One region of the Bradyrhizobium genosp. L genome, then DNA from elsewhere that is predicted to be linked to it. Evidence: predicted binding sites of a transcription regulator. Region 1 holds the regulator's gene; each other region holds the start of a gene.

Region 1 (9,966 bases):
GATCCTGCTCGCCGCGGCGCTCGCGCTGAGCGTGGTGGTCGCGCTCGGCGAATTGTCGCTGGTGCGCGCCTGCGCGGTGTTCGTCTGCATCGCAGCCGCGGCGCTGGTGCCGTGGCGGCTGCACGATGCGACCACCTCGCGCGAAGATGTCCGCGGCGGCAATCCGGTCGAGGCCTCGGCCGTCAGCGCCGTCGTCGCCGGCATGCCGGACCCGGCGGTGCTGCTCGATCGCGCCGGCCGTGTCATCCATCTCAACACCGCCGCAGCGCAGCTCGCGCCGGCGCTGCGCAAGAACGAATTGGCGCAATTTGCGCTGCGTTCGCCGGAAATCATCATCGCGCTGCGCGAGGCGATCGCGACCGCCGAGCCGCGCCGCGCCACCTACACCGACCACGTGCCGGTCGATCGCTGGATGGAGCTGGTGATCACGCCGGTGCCGGTGCCGACCCAATTCGGCGGCACCGAGAAGTGCATGCTGATGACCTTCCACGACCTGACGCCGCTGCGCCGGGTCGAGGAGATGCGCGCCGACTTCGTCGCCAATGCCAGCCACGAGCTGCGCACGCCGCTTGCCGCGCTGTCCGGCTTCATCGACACCCTGCAGGGGCCAGCGCGCGAGGATGCGCGGGCGCGCGAGCGCTTCCTCGGCATCATGCACACCCAGGCCACCCGCATGGCGCGGCTGATCGACGATTTGCTGTCGCTGTCGCGGGTCGAGTTGTCGGCCCATGTCCGCCCCGAGGCGCTGATCGATATCGTGCCGATCATCCGCCAGGTGGTCGACGGGCTCGAGGCGCTCGCCGCGGAGCGCCAGGTCGAGATCGAGGTCGACCTGCCCGAGAAGCCGGTTGCGATCGCCGGTGACCGCGAGGAGCTGCTGCGGCTGTTCGAGAACCTGATCGAGAATGCGCTCAAATACGGCGCCTCCGGCGGCCGCGTCATAGTGTCGCTGAACCAGGCGGTTCCAGGCACGCCGGGCGAGACCACCCCCGAAATCCGTATCATGGTGCGGGATTTCGGCCCCGGGATCGCGCCGGAGCACCTGCCGCGGCTGACCGAGCGCTTCTACCGGGTCGACGTCGGTGACAGCCGCAGTCAGGGTGGAACCGGCCTCGGATTATCGTTGGTGAAACATATTCTTAACCGTCATCGCGGGCGGCTTTTGATCGAAAGCGTGCCGAAAAACGGCGCCACTTTTACGGCCTGTTTTCCCCGGCCGCGGACCCATGTGCAAACCCAAAGCTGAAGTATTTCAGCGGCTTGCGTCTGTCATCCAACTGTCATCCAACCTTTATAAAAGCAGCACCGACCGATCCTAGATGGACCGGCGTGGGCGCGATCGGGCGCATTCGGCGCTTCGCCCGCCAAAGGAGATCACTATGAATTTCATCAAGGCAATCTGCGCCGCCGGCGTGCTGGCGGTGTCGACGCCTGCTTTCGCGGCCGATATCACGGGCGCGGGCTCGACCTTCATTTTCCCGGTCCTCTCGAAGTGGGCCGATGCCTACAAGAAGGAATCCGGCAGCGGCGTGAACTATCAGTCGATCGGTTCGGGCGCCGGTATCAAGCAGATCCAGGCCAAGACCGTGACCTTCGGTGCGACCGACGCGCCGCTCAAGGCCGACCAGCTCCAGAAGGACGGACTGGCCCAGTGGCCGATGATCATGGGCGCGATCGTTCCGGTCGTGAACATCGACGGCGTCAAGGCCGGCGAACTGGTACTCGACGGCCAGACCATGGGCGACATCTTCCTCGGCAAGATCACCAAGTGGGATGACGCGGCGATCAAGAAGCTCAACCCGAACGCCAAGCTGCCGTCGGAAGCGATCGCCGTCGTGCACCGCGCCGACGGTTCGGGCACCACCTTCAACTTCACCGACTACCTCTCCAAGGTCAGCGCGGATTGGAAGAGCAAGGTCGGCTCCGGTACGGCCGTCGAATGGCCGGTCGGCGTCGGCGCCAAGGGCAACGAGGGCGTGGCCGCCAACATCGGCCAGACCAAGAACTCGATCGGCTATGTCGAGTACGCCTATGCCAAGCAGAACAAGCTGACCTACACCGCGCTGGTCAACAAGGCCGGCAAGACCATCCAGCCGACCAACGAAGCGTTCCAGGCTGCCGCCTCGAATGCCGACTGGGCCAACGCTCCCGGCTACTTCCTGATCCTCACCGACCAGCCCGGCGACAAGTCCTGGCCGATCGTCGCTTCGACCTTCGTGCTGATGCACAAGGAAGCGACCGACAAGGCGGCGTCGCTGGAAGCGCTCAAGTTCTTCAAGTACGCCTTCGAGAAGGGTGCCAAGCCGGCTGAAGAGCTCGACTACATCCCGATGCCCGACTCGGTCATCAAGCTGATCGAGAAGACCTGGTCGGCCGACATCAAGAGCTAACGCGCTCGCGACAAGACAACGAACCTTTCCCTCTTCCTTCCTCGGAAGGAAGAGGGGCGGGACTTCCGGAAGGCTCTCGTGATTTGAAGTTACGGCCGCTCGCAGGCGTTCCCTCGCGCCAGGACGAGTTCACCGAACTCCGAGCTCACCGAACTCCGTGCCTTCACCGGGATGGAAGGCCTGATCGGCCCGACCATCCAGGCCACGAAATGTAAAGCGGACAGGGGATCAGCGTGGTAGATATGGCCGTTCAAAGCGACACGAGCAACGTGGTCGACGCTGTCGGACCCTATGACCGTGCCAGGGCGCTGAGTGCATTCAAGCTCGGCGATCTCACCTTTTATTGGATCACCCGGATTTCCGCGATTTCGGTGCTGCTGATCCTCGGCGGCATCATCATCTCGCTCATTGTCGGCGCCTGGCCGGCGATGCACGAATACGGCTTCGCGTTCCTGACCACCCAGCGCTGGGCGCCTTCGGCGGATCCGCCGGTGCTCGGCGCGCTCGGCCCGATCTACGGAACCATGCTGACCTCGGTGATCGCGATGTTGATCGCCATTCCGGTCGGTCTCGGCATTGCCGTGTTCCTGACCGAGCTGTGCCCGCAATGGCTGCGCCGCCCGATCGGCATCGCCATCGAGCTGCTCGCCGGCATCCCGTCCATCATCTACGGCATGTGGGGCTTCTTCGTGCTCGGCCCGTTCCTGGCCAACACGTTCCAGCCGTTCATCATCCGCGTCTTCGAGGGCGTGCCGGTGCTGGGTGCGGTGTTCGGCGGACCGCCGTCCTATCTCAGCCTGTTCAACGCCGCGCTGATCCTCTCGATCATGGTGCTGCCCTTCATCACCGCGATCTCGGTCGACGTGTTCAAGACCGTGCCGCCGGTGCTCAAGGAAGCCGCCTACGGCATGGGCTGCACCACCTGGGAAGTCGTCCGTAACGTCGTGATCCCCTACACCAGGGTCGGCGTGATCGGCGGCATCATGCTGGCGCTCGGCCGCGCGCTCGGCGAGACCATGGCGGTGACTTTCATCATCGGCAACTCGTTCCGCATCTCGTCGTCGATCTTCGCGCCGGGTACCACGATCTCGGCGGCGATCGCCTCCGAATTCGCCGAGAGCGACGGCCTGCACCAGTCCGGCCTGATCCTGCTCGGCCTGCTCCTGTTCGTGCTGACCTTCTTCGTGCTGGCCGGCGCGCGGCTGATGCTGCTGCGGCTCGAGAAGAAGGCGGGGAAATAACGCCATGAACCCGATCTACAAATCCCGCCGCCGCAACGACATCGTGATCCGCGCCCTCTGCGTCGCCGCCGCGCTGTTCGGCGTCACCTGGCTGGCGCTGATCCTGGCCACGCTGCTCTATAACGGCCTCGCCGGCCTCAGCGTGCAGCTGTTCACCCAGAACACGCCGCCGCCCGGTTCGACCGAAGGCGGTCTTTTGAACGCCATCGTCGGCTCGGTCATCATGACCGTGATCGGGGTCGGCATCGGCGCGCCGCTCGGCCTGTTCGCCGGCACTTACCTTGCCGAATACGGCAAGCATGACAAGCTCACCTCGGTGATCCGCTTCATCAACGACATCCTGCTCAGCGCGCCCTCGATCATCATCGGCCTGTTCGTCTACGGCGCGGTCGTGGTGCCGATGCGCGGCTTCTCGGCGATCGCCGGCGCGCTCGCGCTTGCCGTCATCGTCATTCCGGTGGTGGTACGCACCACGGAGGACATGCTGCTGCTGGTGCCGAATCCGCTGCGCGAGGCGGCCTCCGCGCTCGGCCTGCCGCGTTCGCTGGTGATCAAGCGCATCGCCTATCGTGCGGCCCGATCGGGCCTGATCACCGGCGTGCTGCTGGCGACCGCGCGCGTCGCCGGCGAGACCGCGCCGCTATTGTTCACCGCGCTGTCGAACCAGTTCTTCAGCTGGGATCTGACCAGCTCGATGGCCAACCTGCCGGTCACCATCAACAACTTCGTGCAAAGCCCCTACGCCTACTGGAAAGAGTTGGCCTGGAGCGGCGCATTGCTGATCACCATCACCGTGCTCGCGCTCAATATCGGCGCGCGCGTCCTCGGTGCCGAAAGGGCCGCAAAATGACCGAACTTTCCATGTCGACAACCGCCACCAGCCAAGTTCCGCAGGTGCCGCTGCCGGAGGCGCCGCCGAAGGTCACGGTGCGCAACCTCAACTTCTACTACGGCGAGCACCACGCGCTGAAGAACATCAACCTGACGCTCGGCACCAACCGCGTCACGGCGTTCATCGGCCCGTCCGGCTGCGGCAAGTCGACCCTGCTGCGCATCTTCAACCGGATGTACGACCTCTATCCGGGCCAGCGCGCGGTCGGCCAGCTGATGCTGGACCAGACCAACATCCTCGATCCCAAGCTCGACCTCAACCTGCTGCGCGCGCGGGTCGGCATGGTGTTCCAGAAGCCGACGCCGTTCCCGATGACGATCTACGAGAACATCGCGTTCGGCATCCGCCTCTACGAGAAGATCTCGAAGAGCGAGATGGACGACCGCGTCGAGAAGGCGTTGCGCGGCGGCGCGCTGTGGAACGAGGTCAAGGACAAGCTGAACGCGTCGGGCCTGTCGCTCTCCGGCGGCCAGCAGCAGCGCCTTTGCATCGCGCGCACCGTCGCGGTGCGCCCCGAGGTCATTCTGTTCGACGAGCCGTGCTCGGCGCTCGATCCGATCTCGACCGCCAAGGTCGAGGAACTGATCCAGGAACTGTCCGAGGACTACACGATCGCGATCGTCACCCACAACATGCAGCAGGCGGCGCGCGTCTCCGACAAGACCGCCTTCATGTATCTCGGCGAGTTGATCGAGTTCGACGACACCAACAAGATCTTCACCTCGCCGAGCGATCGACGCACCCAGGACTACATCACCGGCCGGTTTGGCTAGCGCACGATCCGGAACGCCGTGGACCGGCTTTCCGATGACATCATGCTCAAACAGGGACATGAGATCATGGTCCGGCATGGATCATGGTTGAAGGAGACCAAGCGATGGCTTCTGAACATACCGCCAAGGCATTCGACAGCGACCTGCAGGAACTGACCCGCCTGGTCGCCGAGATGGGCGGCCTCGTCGAACGCATGATCACCGAGTCCGTGGACGCCCTGATCCGGCGCGACGTCGCGCTCGGCAAGCGCGTGGTCGCCGCCGACATCGAGATCGACAATTTGCAGCGCGTCATCGAGGAGCGCGCGGTGTTGACCATCGCGCGCCGCCAGCCGATGGCGATCGACCTGCGCGAGATCGTCGGCGCGATGCGGGTCGCCACCGACCTCGAGCGGATCGGCGACCTCGCCAAGAACATGGGCAAGCGCGTTGCCGCGCTGGAGAGCGATTTCCAGCCGCTGAAGCTGATCCGCGGCCTCGAGCACATGACCGACCTCGTGCTGTCGCAGGTCAAGTCGGTGCTGGACGCCTATGCCGCGCACGATCTGCCGGCGGCGATGAACGTCTGGAAGGGCGACGAGGAGGTCGATGCGATCTGCACCTCGCTGTTCCGCGAGCTGCTCACCTACATGATGGAAGACCCGCGCAACATCTCGTTCTGCATCCATCTGATGTTCTGTGCCAAGAACATCGAGCGGATCGGCGACCACGCGACCAACATTGCCGAGACCGTGTTCTACATGATCGAAGGACAACAGATCACCGACAAGCGTCCCAAGGGCGACATGACCAATTTCGCCACCACGGTGCCGGGTAACTAGAGCATGATCCGGAAAAGTGTGAAGCGGTTTTCCGAAAAGATCATGCTCAAACAAAGAGCTAAAGCGCGATGACGATTCAACCCAATCTCATCGCGCTTTAGCGTTTCGGTTGGCGTCCGGGTAACGGATCATCCCACAGAGAGAACTTAGACCGATGAGCGCACGCATTCTGGTAGTCGAAGACGAGGAGGCGCTGACGACGTTGCTGCGCTACAACCTCGACGCCGAGGGCTACGATGTCGAGACGGTCGGGCGCGGCGACGACGCCGACACCCGGCTGAAAGAGCGCGTCCCCGATCTCGTGGTGCTCGACTGGATGCTGCCGGGCCTCTCCGGCATCGAGCTGTGCCGCCGCCTGCGGGCGCGGCCCGAGACCAAGCAGCTGCCGATCATCATGCTGACCGCGCGCGGCGAGGAGAGCGAGCGCGTGCGCGGGCTCGCCACCGGCGCCGACGACTACATCGTCAAGCCGTTCTCGGTTCCGGAGCTGCTCGCCCGGGTCAAGGGCCTGCTGCGCCGCGCCAGCCCGGAGCGGCTCGCAACCGTCCTGACCTATGGCGACATCGAACTCGACCGCGAGAAGCGCCGCGTCGCGCGCTCTGGCCGTCCGATCGATCTCGGGCCGACCGAGTATCGCCTGCTCGAATTCTTCCTCGAACATCCCGGCCGCGTGTTCAGCCGCGAGCAGTTGCTCGACAGCGTCTGGGGCCGCGACATCTACATCGACGAGCGCACCGTCGACGTGCATATCGGCCGCCTGCGCAAGCTGCTCAATCCCGGCCGCGAGCAGGACCCGATCCGCACCGTCCGCGGCGCCGGCTACGCGCTGGACGACCGTTTTGCGAAGGCCGAGCCGCAGCCGTAAGGCTGCGTGCGGCTAAACCGCACAAACTCCGTCGTCCCGGCGAAAGCCGGGACCCATAACCACAAATCTTGATTGTTTGAGCGCGCTGTGGCCGCAGCCTCGGCATAACCACATGCGCCGGTGGTTATGGGTCCCGGCTTTCGCCGGGACGACGTCATCAATGTATCGCTTGCGATTACTTGAGCTGCGGCTTGTTCGACGGCGATCGGCGACGATCGGCAGCCGGCTGATAGGCGATGCGCGAGTGGTGGGCGCAATAGGGCAGGCCGCCGAGCGCCTTGCCGCCGCAGAAGAAGAAATCCGGGCTCGAGGGATCGCCGACCGGCCAGTGGCAGGTCGCCTCGTTCAATTCCAGCAGCGACAGCCGCTGGCTCATCGGCACCACGTTGTCGTAGGCGATCGGATCCGGCTCCATCTCGACCTCGAAGGCGTGCGCCAGCGCGGTGTTGCCGCGCGAGACCGGGCGCGACACCCGCATCATGTGCTGGGCGGGGCGGGCCTTGCGTGGCCGCGGCGCCGCCGTCGAGGGTGCCTTGGCGCGGCCGGACAGGCCAAGCCGGTGCACTTTGCCGATCACGGCGTTTCGCGTCACATTGCCAAGTTCGGCTGCGATCTGGCTGGCCGACAGGCCGGATTCCCAGAGCTTCTTCAGCTGCTCGACGCGATCGTCGGACCAGGTCAATACCGTCATCGCATTCTTCCCTTCGCGGTGCGCCGGCCAGTCATCGGGGCGGCGCTGCGGGCCAAAATCGTCGTAAAAATCCCTGCGGTCAGAATCCCTTAACCCTCGCCGGGCGCTGTTGCGCCTGAACGTTCACGCGAGAAACAAAGGCTACTTAAAGGGGTCCAGTACTGCCGCACGAGATGTCGTACCCGACAGGCCAAACGCTACAATATGGCGTGACTCTGGCGCAAGAGTCCGCGGCCGCGCGTCCACATGTTCCCACACAGTTAAGCATTGCAGTGCGGTTTTTCCACCGCACCGGACTATCCCGGATTGCGCGCGTCTCGCTTCGCCGGGCAGTCGCCTCGGGGCGATTGACACGGACCGGCCGCAGCATAGAATGCCTGCCACGTGCCGCCCGCAAAGCGGCACGTTTTGTTTTCCGAAGCTGGCCGTTGCTGCGCCGGCGTCAAGGCGCGCGGCAATCGTCGGCATAAAACCGTCCGTGCAAACCGTCTGTGCCAACCCCTTAGTGATCGCCATGACCAACAGCGTCCCGTCGCATCTGCTCCCCGTCTTTGCCAGGGTCGATCTCGGCTTCGAGCGCGGCGAGGGCGCCTGGCTGATCGCAACCAATGGCGACCGCTATCTCGACTTCACCTCCGGTGTTGCGGTGAACGCGCTCGGGCACGCCCATCCGCACATGGTCAAGGCGCTGCAGGAACAGGCGACCAAGCTCTGGCACATGTCGAACCTGTTCCGGAGCCCGGACGGCGAAGTGCTCGCCGCGCGGCTCTGCGAGCAGAGCTTTGCCGACTTCGTGTTCTTCTGCAATTCGGGCGCGGAGGCGATGGAGGGCGTGATCAAGCTGGTCCGCCACTATCACTTCTCCAAGGGCCATGGCGAGCGCTACCGCATCATCACCTTCGAAGGTGCCTTCCACGGCCGTACGCTGGGAACGCTCGCAGCGACCGGCGCGGCCAAATATCTCGAAGGCTTCGGCCCGCCGATGGACGGCTTCGACCAGGTGCCGCACGGCGACATCGAGGCGGTGAAGAAGGCGATCGGGCCGCACACCGCCGGCATCCTGATCGAGCCCGTGCAGGGCGAGGGCGGCGTGCGCGGCGCGCCGCAGGCCTTCTTCAAGGCGCTGCGCCAGCTCTGCGACGAGCACGGCCTGCTGCTCGCCTTCGACGAGGTGCAGACCGGCATGGGCCGCACCGGCGAATTGTTCGCCTACAAGCGCACCGGCGTCGTGCCCGACGTGATGTCGCTGGCAAAGGCGCTCGGCGGCGGCTTCCCGATCGGCGCGGTGCTGGCGAGCGCCAAGGCCGCTTCCGGCATGGCGCCCGGCTCGCATGGTTCGACCTTCGGCGGCAATCCGCTGGCGGTCGCCGCAGCCAATGCCGTGCTGGACGTCATGCTCAAGCCCGGCTTCTTCGAGCACGTGCAGAAGATGTCGCTGCTCCTGAAGCAGAAGCTCGCCTCCGTCATCGACCGCTATCCGGGCGTGGTGTCTGAAGTGCGCGGCGAAGGGCTGCTGATCGGCGTCAAGGCGGTGGTGCCGTCGGGCGACCTGATCGCCGCGCTGCGCAACGAGAAGCTGCTCACCGTCGGTGCCGGCGACAACGTCGTCCGCTTCCTGGCGCCGTTGATCGTCACCGAGGCCGAGATCGACCAGTCGATCGCCTCGCTCGAGCGCGCCTGCGCCACGCTGTCGGCGGCCGCGAAGAAGGCGGCGGGATGATGAGCAAGCAGGTCCGCCACTTCCTCGATATCAACGAATTGCCGCTTGCCGAGTTGCGCAACATGCTCTCGGCGGGCGCTGCCATGAAGGCGACGCTGAAGGCGCATGAGAAGGCCAAGCGGCCGCTCGAAGGCAAGACGCTGGCGATGATCTTCGAACGCCCGTCGACCCGCACGCGGGTGTCGTTCGACGTCGGCATGCGCCAGCTCGGCGGTGAATCGATCATGCTGACCGGCACCGAGATGCAGCTCGGCCGCGGCGAGACCATCGCCGATACCGCGCGCGTGCTGTCGCGCTATGTCGATGCCATCATGATCCGCATCCTCAACCACGATGCGCTGCTCGAGCTCGCGGCGCACGCCACCGTGCCCGTCATCAACGGGCTGACGCGGCGTTCGCATCCCTGCCAGGTGATGGCCGATCTGATGACGTTCGAGGAGAACCGCGGCTCGATCGAGGGCAAGACGGTGGCCTGGACCGGCGACGACAACAACGTGCTGGCGTCCTGGGCGCACGCCGCGGAGCGTTTCAAGTTCCAGCTCAATGTCGCGACCCCGCCGGAGCTCGCGCCGA
Region 2 (9,966 bases), 3.4 Mb from region 1:
TTTGGTGCTCGGCCTTGCGATCAGTGTTCCCTTGATCGTGGCAGGCGCAGCGCTGATCATGACGCTGCTCAACAAGCTGCCGATCCTGGTATGGGCCGGTGCCGCGCTGCTGGGCTGGATCGCGGGCGACGTCATCGCAACCGATCCGGCGGTGCATCCCAGGCTGGATGCGCTGTTTGCCGGACCGCTCGGCGCCAGGTTCGATTCCTGGCTGGCCTCGGTCAAGCTCGCGCCGCAGTTCGGTCATGGCGGCAGCGGCGGCGAGATCCTGCTCGGCGTGTTCGGCATCATCGTGGTGCTGATCGTCGGATCGATCTGGCGCCGCCACGCGCTGCGCAAGGCGAAGCAAGCCGCCAAGGCGGCGTGATCCGAATTTACCGGCGCACGATCGAGCCGGCGCGGCCGAGCAGGCGCGCCAATTGCTTGAAGCGGCTGCCGACGCGGTCGGCGACCAGATCGACCATGCGATGCTCGAACACCAGCATCAGCTTGCGGCCCTCGGTGCGGAAATGCGTCGCCGGCAGCACGCCGGTGCGCGCCGCGGTGATCAGATGCGCGACGCGGAATGCGGCTCCGAGCACGCGGGCGCGCTCGTCCATCGCCGGCGTCACCAATTGGCGGATCTGCGGCGGCGGCTCGTTCTCTTCGCTCAAGCCGGCATAACGGTAGAACACCGACAGCGCGACGAAGGCGCGGCCCTGATGCGTGATCGAGCCGAAATTGCCGTTCATGATCAGGCTCAGGGTTTCCTCGCCGCGATGGTCGGGATGCACCCGCCAGCCGATGTCGGAGAGCAGGCAGGCGACGTGGCGCAGCCTGCGGTCCTCCTCGGTCTCGCGCAACCTCACCACCCGCACCAGGCGGTCGGTCCACGCGGTCAGCTCCTGGGCGTGACGGGCCGAGCGCGACAGGAGCTCGTTGAGATTCTGCGCGGCACAGACCAGGCCGTCCTTGGCGCGCTCGGCCGGCGGCAGCATCTCGTACAGCAGGCCCTCGCGCACGCCGAAGGTCGAGAACACGATGGTCTTCGGCTGGGCGACACGGATGATGTATTCAAGCACCAGCGCGGCGTAGGCCAGCAGCGGCCGCCGCGCATCGGCGACCGCCTCGATGTTGGCCAGCGTGTTGGTCGCCGCCAGGCGCCGCAGCCGCAGCGCGAAGTCGAGCGCGTCGGCCGCCGGGATCGAATAGCCGTGCATCACCTTGAGCGGATAGCCGCTCTGGATGATGTGGATGCGCGCCAGCGCGCGCCAGGTGCCGCCGACCGCATAGAAGGTGCGGCCGCGACCGGTCTTGAGCTGGGGAACGCCGACGAGTTCGTTCTTGACGATACGTTCGGCGCGCTTGAGCGACTTGTGCGCGAGGTCCTGCAGCGCGAGGCTGCCGAGCGGCAAGGTCACGCCGCTGCGCACGCGGTTGCCTCTGACGTCGATCAATTCGAGCGAGCCGCCGCCGAGATCGCCGACGATGCCGTTCGGATTGTGCACGCCGGAGACGACGCCGAGCGCGGACAGCTTTGCTTCACGCGGCCCGGACAGGATTTCGATCTTGGCGCCGCAGATGCGCTCCGCCTTGGCGATGAAGTCCGGGCCGTTCTTGGCGTCGCGGCAGGCCGCGGTCGCGATCGCGTAGACGCGGCCGACCTGCTGGATCCGGCACAGCGCACGGAAACGGCGCAGCGCGGTGAGCGCCTTGTTGACGGCGTCGGTCGCGAGCAGGCCGGTGCTCTGCACCTCGCGGCCGAGCCCGCACAGCGCCTTCTCGTTGAAGATGGTGATCAGGCTGCGCGCCATCGCCTCGTAGACGACGAGACGAACCGAGTTCGAGCCGATGTCGATGACAGCGACGCTGGAAGCGCGCTTCCGCGGTCGCTTCACGGGCAAGCCCCCTTAAGACGACGGCTGCTGTTGCTGCCGTTCGTTGCGACGCGTGAGCCGGCGTGGCGAAGATTCCTTGAGCGACTTACCACGACCGGAGAGACTCGGATTTGTCATAAAATAGTCATGCAGGTTGAAAGGCTCTTCGCCTTTCGCGGCCTTCATACGCGTTGACGATCCATCCGGCAACAATTGCCAGCTCTGCTCATTGTCCTTCAGGTTCGCGACCATGATCTGTTCGAGAACCTGCTGATGCACCGTGGGATTTTGCAGCGGACAAAGCACTTCAACGCGGCGGTCGAGGTTCCGCGGCATCATGTCGGCCGACGAGATATACACAGCAGCTTTGGTGCTCGGCAGGCCCTGGCCCATGCCGAAGCAGTAGATTCGGCCGTGTTCCAGGAATCGGCCGATCACCGATTTGACGCGGATGTTCTCCGACAATCCGGGCAGTCCGGGCCGCAGGCAGCAGATGCCGCGCACCACGAGCTCGACCGAGACGCCGGCCTGCGAGGCCTCGTACAGCGCGTCGATGATGTCGGGATCGACCAGCGCATTCATCTTCATCCAGACCGTGCCGGGCCGGCCGTGTTTGACGTGGGCGATCTCGCCATGGATGTGCTCGATGATGCGCTTGCGCAGCGTCAGCGGCGACACCGCCATCTTCTCGATGTCGCTCGGCTCGGCATATCCGGTGATGTAATTGAAGACCCGCGCGGCATCGCGGCCGATGGTCGGGTCCGAGGTGAAGTAGGAGACGTCGGTGTAGATGCGCGCGGTGACCGGGTGATAGTTGCCGGTGCCCGTGTGCACATAGGTGGTGAGATTGCCGCCCTCGCGGCGCACCACCATCGATAGCTTGGCATGGGTCTTCAATTCGATGAAGCCGTAGACCACCTGCACGCCGGCGCGTTCGAGGTCGCGCGCCCAGCGGATATTGGCTTCCTCGTCGAAGCGCGCCTTCAACTCGATCAGCGCGGTCACCGACTTGCCGGCTTCGGCGGCATCCGCCAGCGCGCGCACGATCGGGGAGTTGTTCGAGGTGCGATAGAGCGTCTGCTTGATCGCGACGACATCGGGATCGCGCGCCGCCTGTTGCAGGAACTGGACGACGACGTCGAAGGATTCATAGGGGTGGTGGACCACGAGGTCTTTTTGCCGGATGGCAGCGAAAATGTCGCCGCCGTGGTCGCGCACCCGCTCGGGATGGCGCGGCACATAGGACGGAAATTCAAGGTCGGGACGATCGAGACGGGTCAACTGCGACAGTTCGTTCATCGCGAGCACGCCGTCGACCAGAAAGATTTCGTCGTCAGCCGCCGACAGCGCGTGCTGCACGAAGCTCCGCAGCTCTTCCGGCATCTTGGCCTCGATCTCGAGCCGGATCACCGATCCGCGGCGGCGGCGCTTCAGCGCGGTCTCGAACAGGCGGACGAGGTCTTCGGCCTCTTCCTCGATTTCGAGTTCGGAGTCGCGGATGATCCGGAACGCGCCCTGGCCCTTGACGGTGTAGCCCGGGAACAGGCGCCCGATGAACAGGCCGGTGGCCTGCTCCAGCGTGATCAGGCGAGCCGGCGCGCCTTCCTTCGACGAGGGGATGCGGATGAAGCGGTCGATCTTGCTTGGCATGCGGATCAGCGCGTTCATCGGCCTGCCGTCGGAGACCCGCGCCAATTGCAGTGCGACCGTGAAGCCGAGATTCGGGATGAACGGGAAGGGGTGTGCCGGGTCGATCGCGAGCGGCGTCAGCAGCGGGAAGATGCTGTGGAGGAAGTGATCCTCGATCCAGGCGCGCTCCGATTTGGTCACGTCACGCCCGTCGACGAGCTGGATGCCGACGGCGGACAGGATCGTGCGCAAATCGCTCCAGATCGCCTGCTGGTCGGAGGCGAGCTGCGACACCGTCTTGTTGATCATGACGAGCTGTTCGGCCGGCAGCAGGCCGTCGGGGCTGCGCTCCAATATGCCTTCGCGGACCTGCGCCTTGATGCCGGCGACGCGGACCATGAAGAATTCGTCGAGATTGTTGGCCGAGATCGACAGGAAGCGGACCCGCTCCAGCACGGGATGGCCCTGGTTGACCGATTCCTCGAGCACCCGGCGATTGAAATGCAGCCAGGACAGCTCGCGATTGATGAATCGCTCGGGGCTGCTCGCGATCGCGGGGATGGCGGCAACTTCCGCCTCTTTCTCTGTCATATCAGTAGCTTGTGCCGAGTCCATCAAGTTCCGGTCCAATTCGAGGCAGGCGGCCGGGGCGGTCTAGCCGAGGGCCGCGCAAACCATGTGATATTGCGATGACGTTTCGATGACATTGATGTAGCGGAAGCTTCCGCCGTCAAGCCGGGGTCTCTTCAAGCATTGCGCCAAAGCTCCGCGGCGAGCGCCCGCGTGACTGGCCGGCCGAGCCGCAGGGCTTCGGTGTCGAGCATTTCGACTGCCCGGCGGACCGCGACATAGGAGCGCTCGATCCGGTTGGTCAGGTAGCTCACGATCTGCTCGTCCACGTTCATCTGGCGGTCGGCGCAGAACTTCACGATCAGGCCGCGGAACAGCTGGTCGTCGGGCGGCAGCAGCGCCACCGTCGGCACTGCGCGCAGCCGCGAGCGGAGGTCGCGCAACTCGATCTCGAAGGCCGAGGGCGGAATGCGCGCCGTGATCAGCACGAAGGCGTCGTCCTGGCGCGCCAGATTCAACAGGTGAAACATCGCCCGTTCGTCGAAGCCCGACGGCTTCAGGTCCTCGACGACAAGCGCACCGGTCGCGAGCGCGGCGGGCACGGTGTCGGATGTCAGCGCATGCGCCGAGGTCGAGCGCGCGCCGGCCTGCTCGGCCCAGATCGCGGCGAGGTGGCTCTTGCCGGAGCCCTCCGGCCCCGTCAGCAGCATGATGCGGTTCGGCCAGTCCGGCCAGCCGTCGATCAGCGCCAGCGCGGCCTCGTTGGCCGGCCCCTCCAGGAAGTCGTCACGGGTCAATCGCTCCTCGTGTGGCAACGCGAGGGCCAATTGACGAGGTTGAACGCTTCCAGACAAACGCAAATCTCCGAACCAGCCTACCTGGCGTCGATCGTGCTCATATGCCGTACCCACTCCACGAGATAGAGCGATACCGACACCAAAGTGAAGATCGTGACGAAGCCGATCAGGATCAGGTCATAGGGACGCGGCTCGAAGCCGAAACCGAGCGAGGCCAGCACCAGGGCCGCGAATGCGACCTGCGCCACCGTATTCAGCTTCGACACCATCAGCGGCTTCATCTCGACCGGCTTGTCGAACAACCATGACACAATCACGGCGGCCACGATCATGATATCGCGCGACACCACCAGGATCACCAGCCAGCGCGGCACTGCACCCCATATCCCCAGCGCGATATAGATCGACACCAGCAACGCCTTGTCGGCGAGCGGGTCGAGCAGGGCGCCGAGTTCGCTCGTCATGTTGAAGCGCTTGGCGAGGAAGCCGTCGACCGCATCCGAGACGCCGGCGATCACGAAGATCGCGAATGCGATCTCCATCTGGCTGGACACGATTGCCCAGACGATCACCGGCACCAGGATGATGCGTGCCAGCGTAATGATGTTCGGAATACTCAACTTCGGTCGCTTCCCGGGCTAGAAGCCTGATTCTACTCGATATCCGGCTCTTTTCAGCATCGGCCGGCGGTTATCTACATAGTATCGCGGCGGATCGGCCGCGAGCCATTGCGTGGGGGCGGAATTCCTCGTAACCAGCCCCTGATCATCTGGAATTTGGCATGACTGAGCGCAAAAACGGGCTCACCTACGCGGATTCGGGCGTCGACATCGACGCCGGGAACCGGCTGGTCGACCTGATCAAGCCGATGGTGCGGGCCACCGCACGCCCCGGCGCGGACGCCGAGATCGGCGGCTTCGGCGGGCTGTTCGACCTCAAGGCCGCCGGCTTCAAGGATCCGGTCCTGGTCGCGGCGACCGACGGCGTCGGCACCAAGCTCAAGATCGCGATCGAGACCGGCATCCACAGCGGCATCGGCGTCGACCTGGTCGCGATGTCGGTCAACGACCTCGTCGTGCAGGGCGCCGAACCGCTGTTCTTCCTCGACTACTTCGCCTGCGGCAAGCTGCATCCGGAGGCCACGGCGGCGATCGTCGCCGGCATCGCCGAGGGCTGCCGCGAATCCGGCTGCGCGCTGATCGGCGGCGAGACCGCTGAGATGCCGGGGCTCTACAAGGATGGCGACTACGACCTTGGCGGCTTTGCCGTCGGCGCCGCCGAGCGCGGCACCTTGCTGCCGACCGGCGATATCGCGCCCGGCGATGCCGTGATCGGCCTGGCGTCCTCCGGCGTGCACTCCAACGGCTACTCGCTGGTGCGCAAGCTCGTCGAGCAGTCCGGGCTCGGTTATGACGCGCCGGCGCCGTTCGCGCCGGTCATGACGCTCGGCGCGGCGCTGCTGACGCCGACCCGGCTCTATGTGAAATCCTGCCTGCGCGCGATCCGCGAGACCGGCGCGGTCAAGGGGCTCGCCCACATCACCGGCGGCGGCTTCACCGACAACATCCCGCGCGTGCTGCCGAAGCATCTCGGCGTCGGCATCGATCTGCCGCTGCTGCCGGTGCTGCCGGTGTTCAAATGGTTGGCGGAGCAGGGCGGCATCGCCGAGCTCGAGCTGCTGCGCACCTTCAATTGCGGCATCGGCATGATCGCGATCGTCAAGCCGGATGCGGTCGACCAGGTCAGCGGAATCCTCACCGAAAGCGGTGAGGCCGTGACGCTGCTCGGCGAGGTCATCGAGGCGAGCGGCGAGCATCGCGTGGTCTACAACGGTCATCTCGATCTCTCCGCATGAAGCGCCGCGTCGCCATCCTGATCTCCGGCCGCGGCTCCAACATGGCGGCGCTGATCGAGGCCGCGAAGGCTGCGGATTTTCCGGCCGAGATCGCGGTCGTGATCTCCAACCGGGCCAACGCGCCTGGGCTGGAGCGGGCGGCCGCGAGCGGCATCCCGACCGTCGTTATCGAGAGCAAGCCGTTCGGCAAGGATCGCGCCGGCTTCGAGGTGGTGCTGCAGCGGGCGCTCGACGAGGCCAAGGTCGAACTGATCTGCCTCGGCGGCTTCATGCGGCTGTTCACCGCGGATTTTGCCAGGCATTGGTACGGACGGATGCTCAACATCCATCCCTCGCTGCTGCCCTGCTTCCCCGGCCTCGATCCGCACGGCCAGGCCTTGCGCGCGGGCGTGAAGCTGTCCGGCGCGACGGTGCATTTCGTGATCCCGGAGACCGATGCGGGGCCGATCGTGATGCAGGGCGCGGTCACCGTGGCCGATGACGACACGCCGGAGACGCTGGCCGCGCGCGTCATCACCATCGAGCATCGAATCTACCCGGAAGCGCTGCGGCTGCTGGCGAGCGGGCGGCTGAAGCTCGACGGCGATCTCTGCAGGACGCTGGGAAGCGCGGCCACCGACAGCACGCTGATCGCGCCGGCGCGCTGAGGCGACGCCGCGGACGAGGAAATCCCCCGGCGCGATACGGCCGGGGGAGCTGTCAGGATGTTGGGCGCAGACCGCGCCGGCGTTCAGCGAACCTTGAGATTTTCCGCCGACGCCTTGCCGCGGTTCTCCACCAGATCGTACTCGACGGTCTGGTTTTCGTTGAGCGTGGACAGCCCCGCGCGCTCGACCGCCGAGATGTGGACGAAGACGTCCTTGTCGCCGGCGTCCGGCTTGATGAACCCGTAGCCCTTGGTCGGGTTGAACCACTTGACGGTACCCTTCGGCATCGTCTCTCTCCCATTCTAGATACAAAAAAGACGCGGCCGTGCTTTGCACGTGCCACGCCACAAACGGGCTTCGGGGTGTCTGTTCAAGTCTCGAGTCTTCAAGTGCGAAGTCTTCAAGTCCGAAATCTTCAGGCCCTGGGTCGTCAACGTCGCGAAACGCGCAGTCCGACGACCGCAATCCGATTGCAACGGGATTGCAACACGAAAGTTGCAAATTCGCAAGCGTCGGCCCCGCCGGGGAAGTTTCGCGGGACGCAACCGGGGCGCGGAACCGCCGCAGCATCGTTCGGCCACTGGCCGACACGGCGCTAAAGCGCGATGAGATCGGGATGAATCGTCATCGCGCTTTAGCTCCTTGTTCGAGCATGGTCTTTTCGGAAAACCGCTTCACGCTTTTCCGGATCATGCGCTAGCCCCGGTCGACCCGCACCACGCGGCCCTTGTCGATCGCCAGCGCGAGCTCGCCGTGCTTCAGCTTGAGCGCGGCTTCGCCGAACAATTCGCGGCGCCAGCCGTGCAGGGCGCCGACATCGGCCTGATCGCTGACCGCGATCTGCTCGAGATCGTCGACGGTCGCGATCACCTTGCTGGCGACGCCATGACGCTCGGAGGTCATGCGCAGCAGCACCTTCAACAGCTCGACGGTGGCCGCGCCATTGGAATTGTTGCGCGGCTTCTCCAGCTTCGGCAGCTCGGCGTGGTCGCGGGCGAGCCCGCGCTGCACGGCGGCGATGATGTCCGCGCCCCATTTCGAGCGCTCGAACCCCTTGGGCATCGAGCGCAGATTGCCGAGCTTCTCGATCGAGGTCGGCGCGTGGGTGGCGATATCGCCGACCGCGTCGTCCTTCAGCACGCGCGATCGCGGTACGTCGCGGCTCTGCGCCTCCTGCTCGCGCCAGGCCGCGACCTCGATCAGCACGGCGAGCTCGCGCGGCTTGCGGACCCGGGTCTTCAGCCGCTCCCAGGCGCGCTCGGGATGGAAGTCGTAGGTCTTCGGCGAGGTCAGAACCTCCATCTCCTCGCTGACCCAGTCGCTGCGGCCGCGCTTCTTCAGGTCGGCGTCGAGGGTGGCGAACACCTCGCGCAGATGGGTAACGTCGGAGACCGCATAATGCAGCTGCTCTTCGGAGAGCGGCCGGCGCGACCAGTCGGTGAAGCGGTGGGTCTTGTCGGGGCGATGCCCAGTGACCCGATCGACCAGCGCGTCATAGGCGATGCTGTCGCCATAGCCGAGCACCATGGCAGCGACCTGGGTATCGAAGATCGGGTGCGGGATGGTGCCGGAGAGGTGCCAGACGATCTCGATGTCCTGCCGCGCGGCGTGAAACACTTTCAGCACGGCCTCATTGGACATCAGCTCGAAGAACGGCTTGAGGTCGATGCCCGGAGCCAGGGCGTCGACCACGACGGCTTCGTCTGCGCTCGCCATCTGCACGACGCAGAGCAACGGGTAATAGGTCGTCTCCCGCAAGAACTCGGTATCGACGGTGATGACCTTGTGGGTGGCGAGCCGGCCGCAGGCGGCTGCGAGTTCGGAGGTCGTGCTAATCAGATCCATGAAGTGTCCATGACGCCTTGAGCACACGCGTTCTGCCGAAAGGGCAGCTATGTCAAGGGTCTTGCTGGGATTTTGGCCCTGCGCGGAGCGAGGGACAGGGGATTTTGGCCGGCATGGGGAGGGGATTCAAGGGGGATTTTGGGCCTCATCTCAAGGTCTTTGGATACGCAAATGGCCGTGTCGTCCTGGCGAAAGCCAGGACCCATAACCACCGAATGTGATTGTGAACGGGACTGTTGGCTCCAGCATCGTGCCTCAGCAGGCTGTCGGGGTAATGGGTCCTGGCATTTGCCAGGACGACGTTGCGGGTAGTCGCTTCTCGCTTCACTAGCAACCACCGCGGTGTCATCACCCGCGCATGCGCATGTTGGCCGCGGCGTACCATGTGCGCAATTGCGCTCAGGCCGGACGAGGTCAAGAGAACATTCGGAAAAAACGAACAGGTGCCTGTTGCTCGCCGGCGTGGCGAACGCGCGAGGGCCAGCCGAGCCGCGATGCCAGCGCGGTCAGGTTCTCGCGGATAAGATCATGCGCGGGTCGTTCGAGGACGCGCCAGACGAACCAGGCCAGCAACACGATTGCGGCGATGACGGTCATCGTCCAGGGCACGGACGGCTGGTCCGGCGCGACCGCGAGCAGGACGTCGTAGCCGAGCTGCAGGTGCAGAAGGTAGAGCGGATAAGTGATGCCGCCGACGGCGGTGACGAGCGCGGCCGGCAACGGCAGCGATTTGACGCGGGTGGCCAGGAAGACGATGCCGAGCGAGA
Region 3 (9,966 bases), 1.7 Mb from region 1:
CGCGAAAGGCGGCCGAGATTGGGGAATTGCAATGATGCGTAGATGTTTCCCGCTGGCCATGGTGCCGCTCCTTGCTCTCTTCGCATTCACCGCGCCTGCGCAGGCGCAGACCGGAGGGCCGACGGCGTCGCCGCCAAATGCGGCCGTCTACTTCATCGGCCTCAAGGACGGCGACACCATCCCGCCGAAGTCGACCATCCATTTCGGCCTGCGCGGCATGGGCGTGGCGCCGGCCGGCTCGGACCGCGCCAATTCGGGTCACCATCACCTCATCATCGATTCGCCGACGCCTCCGCTCAATGTGGAGATCCCGAACGATTTCCAGCATCTGCATTTCGGCGCCGGCCAGACCGAGACCGAGCTCGCGCTGCCGCCCGGCGAGCACACGCTGCAGCTCGTGTTCGGCGACAAGAACCACGTTCCGCACTCGCCGCCGGTGATCTCCGAGCGCATCAAGGTCAAGGTCGTCGATGCGGCCGCGACGCCGCAGGCCGCTGCGCCTCAGGCCGCGCCGGCACCAACAGTAGCTGCTCCGCCGGCCGCTGCAGCGCCGCCGGCCGGCCGCCGGCCTTCGCCGAAGGACGCCAAGGTCTATTTCATCTATCCGAAGGACGGCGGCTACATCCCGCCGAATCCGGTGATCCGTTTCGGCCTGCTCAACATGGGCGTCGCACCGGCCGGCTTCGACAAGCCGAACACCGGGCATCACCATCTGCTCGTCGACACCGATCTGCCGCCGCTCGACCAGCCGATTCCGAGCGACTTCAACCATCTGCATTTCGGCGCCGGCCAGACCGAGGCCAAGATCACGCTGCCGCTTGGCCAGCACAAGCTGCGGCTGCTGTTCGCCGACTTCAGCCACACGCCGCATGATCCGGCGGTGTTCTCCGAAGTCATCACCGTTAACGTGACCGCCGATGGCCGTCCTCCGTATCGCCGGAAGAGACATCACTGGCGACACTACTACCGCTACTGAGATGCAGTTGAGCCGAACCATCCACGCCTTCTGCCTCACAGTCGCGATGCTTGTCGCGACCGTAGGGAGCGTCGCAGCCGCGGATCGACGCGTGGCGCTGGTGATCGGCAATTCGGCTTACAAGAGCGCGCCGACGCTCAGCAACACGATCAGCGACGCAACCGCGATCGCGGGCCTGCTGAAGTCGTCCGGCTTCGAAGTCGTGATCTCGCGCAACGATCTTGGCGTCGTCGACTTCAAGCGTGCCGTGCGTGAGTTCCTGCTCACCGCTGAAAATGCCGATGTCGCTGTGGTCTACTACGCGGGCCATGGCGTCGAAATCGGCGGCACGAACTATCTGATCCCGGTCGATGCGAAATTGAGCCGCGACTACGACATCGACGATGAGGCGGTCGCGCTCGACCGGTTGATCTGGGCATTGCAGCCGGTACGGCGGTTGCGTCTGATCCTGCTCGATGCCTGCCGCGACAATCCGTTCCCGACGCGGGTCCGCTCGGCCGGCTTGCGCTCGAACATGAAGGGTGGTCTCGGCAAGCTGGAGGACGTCAGCGCCGACACGCTGGTGGCCTACGCCGCGAAAGCGGGCTCGGTGTCCTATGACGGCGACGGCGTCAACAGCCCCTATGCGACCGCGCTGCTGCGTCATCTGACCGAGCCCGGCGTCGACATCCGCATCGCGCTTGGCCGGGTGCGCGATGATGTCATCAGCATGACCGGCGGCCGGCAGGAGCCCTTCATCTATGGCTCGCTCGGCGGTGCCACGATCTCGCTGGTGTCGAACGGCCCACCGAAGGCGGCGGAGCCGATCGCGTTGGCCCCGGCCGCCAATCCGTCCCCGGCGTCGAAGCCTGCCGCTCCGGCCGCGTCGCGGCCAGCACAGGCGCCCGTCGCCGCGGCTCCCGGCAGTCCGCCGCCGGCGGCACCGGCTTCGCCGAAGCCCGCCGCAACTTCACCGTCGGCACGCGTGGCGCTTGCGCCCAATCCGCCGCCAGCTCAGCCCGCGGTACGCGATACGGTCGATCCCGCGGTGGCCTGCAGCCGCGACGAACAGCGCCTGGCGCGGTTGCGCTCCGATCCGTCACCGGGCGAGATCGCCAAATTCCGGCGCGAGCTGGTGTGCGAGCGGCTCAGGGCGCAGGTGCAGCGCTTGTTGGAAAGCGTGTCGATCGATCCGCAGCCGCAGGCCGCGCCTGCTCAGGCCGCGCCGGTCGCCGCCGCGCCCACCCAAGCCGTACCCACCCAGGCTGCTCCGGCGCAAGCCGTTCCGGCCCCGACTGCGCCTGCCGCGGCGTCCAAGCAGGCTCAACGTCAGGCGCCTGCTCCGCAGGCGTCGGCCGCCGACGTCTGTGCGCGCGATGCCGCGCGGCTCGCCGAGCTACGCCGCGAGCCGAGCGTCGAGGCGTTCAGGAGGTTCGAGCAGGAGATCGATTGCGAGCATATCCGGCCGCAGCTGCAGCGGCTGCGCGAAAGTCTCGGTCTCTGAGGCGCTACCTCGCCCCGAATGCCTTGAAGGTGATGATGGTCAGCGTGTCCTGGATGCCCGGGATCACCTGCACCTTCTCGTTGATGAAGTGGCCGATGTCGGTCTCGTTATCGACGTAGAATTTGACCAGGAGATCGTAATTGCCCGCGGTGGAATAGATCTCCGACGCGATCTCGGCCTCCGCCAGCGCGTTGGCGACGGCGTAGGACTGGCCGAGCTTGCATTTGATCTGGACGAAGAAGGGAACCATCGAAGTCGTCTCCGGGGATTTTTCCGACTATAGGCCAAAAACCGGCGGCGAAGGCAAGGTCGGGGCAACGCCGGACGACGATCAATCGCCCGGCAAGTCACGGCAAATCAAGGCGAACTTGCTGCCAACGGGCTGCCGCGCTAGGACAGGCTATGGTCCGATACGTCCTAATCGCTGGCGCGGCAGCATGACGCCGATCGCGCTCACCATCGCCGGTTCGGATTCGTCCGGCGGCGCGGGCATCCAGGCCGATCTCAAGAGCTTTGCCACGTTCGGCGTCTACGGCGCCTCCGTGATCACGGCGCTGACGGCGCAGAACACCACGGGCGTCAGCGGCATTCATCCGGTGCCCGCCGAATTCGTCACCGCGCAGATCGACGCGGTGTTCTCCGACCTCGCGGTCGGCGCGGTGAAGATCGGCATGGTGGCCCAGGTCGAGACGATTGCGGCGATCGCCGCCGCTCTCGCGCGCTGGTCGCCGCGTCATGTCGTGCTCGATCCCGTGATGGTCGCGACCTCAGGCGATCGGCTGCTGGCGGCCGAGGCGGTCGAGGCGCTGAAGACGAAGTTGTTTCCGCAGGCAGCGCTGATCACGCCGAACCTGCCGGAGGCAGCGGCGCTGCTGAACGAGGAGGTTGCGGCAAGCGAGGCCGACGTCGAACGTCAGGGCAGGCAGTTGCTGGCGACGGGATGCCGCGCGGTGCTGGTCAAGGGCGGCCATGGCCACGGCAGCGAGAGCATCGACTATCTGATCGACGGCGAACGCAGCATCGCCCTTCGCGCGCCGCGCATCGCGACAGCAAACACCCACGGCACCGGCTGCTCGCTGTCCTCGGCGATCGCAGCAGGGCTTGCCAAAGGCTGTGACACCGAGACCGCCGTGCGCGACGCCAAGGCGTGGATCACGCAAGCCATCGCCGCAGCCGATCGCTTCGCCGTCGGCCACGGCCACGGACCCGTGCATCATTTCCACAAGTATTATTGAAACGCCGCAGCGCCTAGGCTTCGCGCGATCCCCGTCATTGCGAGGAGCGATAGCGACGAAGCAATCCATTTGCCCGCATGCGTGGATGGATTGCTTCGCTTCGCTCGCAATGACGAGAGATTGCCACCTGTTCCGTCGCGACACAGCGGCAACACATCGCTGTTGCCCACACCTGCGGCGGCCGATGTCGCCAGATTGTCGCATCGCGCTGTTATCGCGGATGAAGGGGCATGCGACTGATTCTCGTTAACTGATTGTGGGGCCTTGCGTCACGGGAATCGTCATCGCCTTGTCACAGGAATCTGTTAGGTGCACGGCATGGGAAGCGACTCCTTGAGTGAAGAAAGCCCCGAGCGGCGCTTTCGCACTTTGTTCATCTCCGACGTCCATCTCGGAGCCCGCGGTTCGCAAGCCGACCGCCTGCTGGACTTCCTCCGCTCTCACGATGCCGACACGATCTATCTGGTTGGCGATATCGTCGACGGCTGGGCGCTGAAGTCGAACTGGCACTGGCCGCAGACCCACAACGACTTCGTGCAGAAGATGCTGCGCAAGGCGCGCAAGGGCGCCAAGGTGATCTACGTCCCGGGCAACCACGACGAGTTCCTGCGCAATTTCTACGGCACGCATTTCGGCGGCATCGACGTGGTGGAGAACACCGTGCACACCGGCGCCGACGGCAAGCGCTATCTGGTGATCCACGGCGACATCTTCGATCTCGTGGTGCAGAACGCGCGCTGGCTCGCCCATCTCGGCGACAAGGCCTACGACTTCGCGATCCAGATGAATCGCTTCGTCAACTTCTTCCGCAAGATGTTCGGCGTGCCGTACTGGTCGCTGTCGCAATGGGCCAAGCTGAAGGTCAAGAAGGCGGTGAACTATATCGGCGCCTTCGAGTCCACGCTGGCCGGCGAGGCGCGGCGCCACGGCTGCGACGGTGTGATCTGCGGCCACATCCACTACGCCACGATCCATGACGAGCACGGCATCCGCTACATGAACTGCGGCGACTGGGTGGAGAGCTGCACTGCGCTCGCCGAGCACGAGGACGGCCGCTTCGAGATCATCACCTGGACCGATCCGGTACGCCGCATCGCGCCGGTTCCGCGGGTCACGGCACGCGCTGCATGACGCATATCCTGGTCGCGACCGATGCGTGGCATCCCCAGGTCAACGGGGTTGTCCGCACGCTGACCATGATGGCGCAGGCCGCCAAATCGCTCGGCGTCGAGGTGAGCTTCCTGACGCCGGATTCCTTCCGCACCTTTGCGATGCCGAGCTATCGCGATCTCAGGTTGGCGCTGCCGGTTCAGTCCAAGGTCACGGCGCTGATCGAGGCGGCGAGGCCTGACAGCATCCATATTGCCACCGAAGGCCCGATCGGGCTGTCGGTGCGCCGCTACTGCCACAGGCGCGGCCTGCCGTTCACGACCAGCTTCCACACCCGCTTTCCCGAATACGTCTCGGCGCGGACGCCGATCCCGGAAAGCTGGGTCTGGCGCGCGCTGCGCTGGTTCCACAAATCGAGCCAGGCCGTGATGGCGGCGACACCGGCGCTGGCAAGCGAGCTGCGCCAGCGTGGCTTCCGCAACGTGGTGCTGTGGTCGCGCGGCGTCGATACGGCGCTGTTCCATCCACGTGACGTCGATCTCTGCCTGCCGCAGCCGGTCTATCTCAGTGTCGGCCGCGTCGCGGTGGAGAAGAATCTCGAGGCGTTCCTCGCGCTCGATCTGCCCGGCACCAAGGTCGTGGTCGGCGACGGTCCGGCGCGCGCGACGCTGGAGCGCAAGTTTCCCGAGGCCGTGTTCCTCGGCGCGCGCCATGGCGAGGAACTTGCCGAGATCTACGCCGCCGCTGATGTCTTCGTGTTCCCGAGCCGGACCGATACGTTCGGCCTGGTGCTGCTCGAAGCGCTGGCGAGCGGCCTGCCGGTTGCCGCTTTCCCGGTCACCGGCCCTCAGGACGTGATCGGCGCGGCGCCCGTCGGGGTGCTCGACGAGGATCTGCAGCAGGCCTGCCTGGAGGCGCTCAGCATTCCCCGGCAGGTCTGTGTCGATTTCGCCGCGCTCCACACCTGGCAGGCCTCGGCGCGGGTCTTCATCGATCGCTGCCTGAATGTCCGCCCGGTGCTGCCGGATGGCGAGGGCGAGGCGATCGAGCTCGGCGCCGGCGAACACCATTTCGCCGCGCTGCCGGCGACCCAGTCCACATCACGCTAAAGCGCCTTGCCGGGTCGCCGGCCGCCGCGATACAAACTGGGGATGACGGACATCGCCCAAACCCCACTCGTCGCCGCCGCTGATATCGACGCGGCCGCCAGGGTGGTCGCGCCGTTCGCGGTGCGCACGCCGCTCCTGAGCTTCCCCGTGCTCAACGAGCGCGCGGGCACGCAGGTCTTCCTGAAGCCCGAGATGCTGCAGCGGACCGGATCGTTCAAGTTCCGCGGCGCCTTCAACAAGCTCGCCTCGATCCCGCAAGACAGACGCGGCGGCGGCGTGGTCGCATTCTCCTCCGGCAACCATGCCCAGGGCGTCGCGGCGGCGGCAAAGATCCTCAACATGCAGGCGACCATCGTGATGCCCGCGGACTCGCCGCTGACCAAGCGCGAGCGCACCAAGTCCTACGGCGCCGAGGTCGTGCTCTACGATCGCGACCGCGACGACCGCGAGGCGATCTCGAACGGCATCGCGAGCAAGCGCGGCGCCACCCTGGTGCGTCCCTATGACGATCCCTTCGTGATCGCAGGGCAGGGCACCGCCGGCCGCGAGATCGCCGACGACATGGCCGCGCTCGGGCTCACCCCCGACATCGTCGTGGCGCCGGCCTCCGGCGGCGGCCTGATCGCAGGCGTTGCCACCGCGGTGAAGTCGAAATTTCCGTTAGCCCAGGTGATCGTGGCCGAGCCCGCCGGCTATGATGATCACGCGCTGTCGCTGAAGGCCGGGCACCGCGAGGCGCATCCGGTCGCGGCGCGCACCATCTGCGATGCGCTGATGGCGATGATGCCGGGCGAGCTCACCTTCGCCATCAACAGCAAGCTGCTCGCGGCCGGCGTCGCCGCCACCGATGAGGAAGTCGGCGCCGCCGTTGCCTTTGCCTATCGCGAGCTGAAGCTCGTGGTCGAGCCCGGCGGCGCAATCGGCCTCGCCGCCTTGCTGGCCGGTCGGATCGACGTCAAGGGCAAGAACGTCGTGATCGTGCTCTCGGGCGGCAATGTCGACGCCGACCTGTTTGCGAAGCTGGTCGCCTGAGCGATTGATCGCAAAACTCAACCTGTCATGCGCGGGCTTGACCCGCGCATCCATCGCAAAAGAATCATTGGATTGATGGATTGCCGGGGCAAGCCCGGCAATGACGGTGCAAGTTACGAGAAGAACGCAATCCTCTCGACCTGGCTCATTCGCCGGATCGGTGCCAGCGGATCGTTCGCCGCGGCACTCGGCCGCTTCACCAGGCCGCTTGCGATGATGGTCGAGCCGAGCGACACCTCGGCAACAGGAGCGGGCGCCGCTTCGACGTAAAGCGGCCGCGCTGGCGGGGTCGCCTGTGTCTCGGCGATCCGCAACTCGGCCACCGGTGCGGGCGCGGTCAGCGGTGCTGGCGGCGCGACCGGTTCGGGTGCCGGGGCAAATGCAGGCTCGGGCGCAGGCGGAGCCATTTCGGGCTCGGCCATCGCTTCGGCGACGCGGATCTCCTCGGCGATGGCGGCTTCCTCATCGTCGATCGGATCGGGCGCACCCATCTCCGCCGCGATCAGGTCGAGCATGGCTTCGTCGTGGGCGTCGGCAGCTGCCTCGTCGGCGGCACGGGCGAGCTCGGCGGCCTCCGCCTCGGCCAATGCCGCCTCCGCCTTCGCCAGCGCTGTTTGATCCGGCTGCGGCGTCTCGGCCACGGCCGGTTCGGGGGCAGGAGTCGCGGCCGTCTCTGAAGCAGGCAACGGCTCGGTGGCCACGACCTCGGCGGCGGCGGTTTCGGCTATCGGTGGCGGCGAGGCGGCCGCTGCCGGCGCGTCCGCGGGTGTTTCAGCCGCGGTCGGTGCCGCTGCAGGCGTCACCGCTTCATTCGCATCAAGTTCGCCAAGACGTCGGGCCAGCCCGGCAAAGGCGGCATCCAGCACGGCCCTGGCGTCGTCCATCGAAAGCTGGGCCGCGCCGGCCTCGATGGCGCTGGCCTGCGAATCGATGAGGTCGCAAATCCGGCCGTCGTTGCCGATCTCGCGCAACCGCCAGGAGATCTCCCGGATCACGCGCACGCCCTTGCGCACCGGCGCGAGCTGCGGCTCGAAGCTGACGCCGTCGAGCGCCGCGAGCGCGGAGGCCTGGGCGGCCTCGACCGCGCCGCGGAGCACCGTCAGCGCCGCCTCCAGCTGCTCGTCCCGGATCGCCTCGACGGTCGCCTGCCGCTGCTCGGCGAGGCTCTGCTCGATCCGCGCCACGGCATCGAGCACCATGCGCGTGTCGGCATTGCGGTTGCGCTTGGCGTATTCGCCGAGGAACCAGCGGCCGCGCGAGGTCTCCATGAAGGCCTCGCTGATCGCAGCATAGTCCTCCTCGCTCGGCTGGGCCGCGCGGGCGGAAATCGGCGACAGGGCGAATGCTTCTTCGGCCATCACAATCTCTTCGCGCAAATCACTGCGCGTTACGCTAACGATCACCACGATCTCAGGCGAATCGCAATTGAATTGATGTCTTCCGAATCACAAATCCCCATTGCAGCAAAGGTTGCATCGCGGCGATTCGCGGGTCCCGTTGCGGCATTCTATGCCACGTTGTTCGGCGTGACCGGGGTGCAGCTGCCGTTCTTCACGGTATGGCTGAAGGCCGTCGGCATCGATGCCACCTGGATCGGCTTCATCACTGCGGTGCCGCCGGTGACACGCTTCACGGTGTTGCCGCTGGTCACCGCAGCGGCGGAACGGCGCCAGATGCTGCGCGGCGCGATCATCGCGACGAGCTTTGCCACCGCGTGCGGATTTGCCGTGGTCGGCACCCAGCATTTGCCGCTTGCGCTGCTGGTGGCCTATGCGCTGACCTGCTGCGTCTGGACGCCGATGGTGCCGCTGACCGACGCCTATGCGCTGCGCGGCGTCAGGCAATACGGCCTCAACTACGGGCCGTTGCGGCTATGGGGTTCGGCCGCCTTCATGGCCTGCGCGCTCGCAAGCGGGTTCTTGCTCGGCTACGTCGCCGAAATCCATCTGATCTGGATCATCACGGCCGTGACCCTGCTCGGCGCGATCGTCAGCCTGGCGCTGCGGCCGCTGCATCATCCGGTGGCCGCGTCCGCGCCGACGAGCGGAGCGCGGAAACTGCTGCGCGATCCGGCCTTCCTCGCCATCATGGTGTCGTCGGCGCTGATCCAGAGCAGCCATTCGGCCTACTACACCTTCGCCTCGATCGCCTGGCAGCAGGCGGGCTTGAGCGGGTTGACGATCGCAGGCCTCTGGACGCTCGGCGTCCTCGCCGAGATCGTGCTGTTCGCGCTGTCGCCGCGTTTCACGCTGCCGTCGGCCGTGCTGGTGGTGATCGCGGCGGCGAGCGCGGTAGCGCGCTGGACCGTCACCGCCCAGGACCCGCCGCTTGCGATCCTCGCCGTGGTGCAACTCGGCCACGGGTTGACGTTCGGTTTGACGCAGGTCGGCATCATGGGGCTGATCGTGCATCACGTGCCCGGCCATGTGATGGCGCGCGCGCAGGGCTATCTTTCGGCCTGCAGCGGAATCTTTGCGAGCACCACTTCGATCCTGTGCGGCATGGTCTATGCGCGTTACGGGCTCGGCGCCTACTACATGATGGCGGCGATGGGCGCGGCCGGCGGGCTCGTGATGTGGCTGTCGCGCAAGCGCTTCATCCATCATCCCCAGAGCGCGGCGTCCGGCGGATAGACCAGGCTGCCCTCGTAGCGCAGGCCGCGATCGCGGTCGCGCGCCAGGAGCAGCGGACCGTCGAGATCGACGAAGCGTGCGTCTTGCGCGACCAGCATCGCCGGTGCCATCGACAGCGAGGTCGCCACCATGCAGCCGACCATGATCTCGAAGCCGAGCGCGCGGGCTTCCTCCGCCATCGCCAGCGCCTCCATCAGCCCGCCGGTCTTGTCGAGCTTGATGTTGACGGCGTCATAGCGGCCGCGCAGGCCCTCGAGCGAGGCGCGCGCATGCACGCTCTCGTCGGCGCAGACCGCAATCGGCCGCTTGATCCGCGCCAGCGCCGCGTCCTTGCCCGCGGGCAGCGGCTGCTCGACCAGGGTGACGCCGGCGTCGGCGCAGGCGGCAA

Evidence for each region. The regulator PhoB, encoded in region 1, activates phosphate uptake and scavenging genes when phosphate is short. The targets are predictions, from matches to a motif close to TGTCATNNANCTGTCAT.
Region 2: the regulator PhoB is predicted to act here: its motif matches at 4,175-4,191, upstream of IC762_RS16045 (RNA degradosome polyphosphate kinase).
Region 3: the regulator PhoB is predicted to act here: its motif matches at 3,974-3,990, upstream of IC762_RS24475 (UDP-2,3-diacylglucosamine diphosphatase).

Annotation. Positions count from the first base shown of each region.
Region 1 covers NZ_CP061378.1:6,798,755-6,808,720, reverse strand. The annotation lists gene IC762_RS32445 (ATP-binding protein) at 1-1,246, shown strand, start outside; gene pstS (phosphate ABC transporter substrate-binding protein PstS) at 1,380-2,390, shown strand; gene pstC (phosphate ABC transporter permease subunit PstC) at 2,633-3,631, shown strand; gene pstA (phosphate ABC transporter permease PstA) at 3,636-4,481, shown strand; gene pstB (phosphate ABC transporter ATP-binding protein PstB) at 4,478-5,296, shown strand; gene phoU (phosphate signaling complex protein PhoU) at 5,401-6,117, shown strand; gene phoB (phosphate regulon transcriptional regulator PhoB) at 6,272-6,982, shown strand; gene IC762_RS32410 (GcrA family cell cycle regulator) at 7,158-7,673, opposite strand; gene IC762_RS32405 (aspartate aminotransferase family protein) at 8,188-9,393, shown strand; gene argF (ornithine carbamoyltransferase) at 9,393-9,966, shown strand, end outside.
Region 2 covers NZ_CP061378.1:3,433,080-3,443,045, forward strand. The annotation lists gene IC762_RS16035 (TerC family protein) at 1-367, shown strand, start outside; gene ppx (exopolyphosphatase) at 375-1,877, opposite strand; gene IC762_RS16045 (RNA degradosome polyphosphate kinase) at 1,890-4,100, opposite strand; gene IC762_RS16050 (DnaA ATPase domain-containing protein) at 4,232-4,909, opposite strand; gene IC762_RS16055 (CDP-alcohol phosphatidyltransferase family protein) at 4,930-5,472, opposite strand; gene purM (phosphoribosylformylglycinamidine cyclo-ligase) at 5,634-6,707, shown strand; gene purN (phosphoribosylglycinamide formyltransferase) at 6,704-7,354, shown strand; gene IC762_RS16070 (cold-shock protein) at 7,438-7,641, opposite strand; gene rnd (ribonuclease D) at 8,051-9,199, opposite strand; gene IC762_RS16080 (acyltransferase family protein) at 9,614-9,966, opposite strand, start outside.
Region 3 covers NZ_CP061378.1:5,114,486-5,124,451, reverse strand. The annotation lists gene IC762_RS24495 (DUF4399 domain-containing protein) at 35-976, shown strand; gene IC762_RS24490 (caspase family protein) at 984-2,459, shown strand; gene IC762_RS24485 (Lrp/AsnC ligand binding domain-containing protein) at 2,464-2,709, opposite strand; gene thiD (bifunctional hydroxymethylpyrimidine kinase/phosphomethylpyrimidine kinase) at 2,897-3,694, shown strand; gene IC762_RS24475 (UDP-2,3-diacylglucosamine diphosphatase) at 4,013-4,825, shown strand; gene IC762_RS24470 (glycosyltransferase family 4 protein) at 4,822-5,913, shown strand; gene IC762_RS24465 (threonine ammonia-lyase) at 5,956-6,945, shown strand; gene IC762_RS24460 (hypothetical protein) at 7,059-8,303, opposite strand; gene IC762_RS24455 (MFS transporter) at 8,379-9,578, shown strand; gene dgcA (N-acetyl-D-Glu racemase DgcA) at 9,548-9,966, opposite strand, start outside.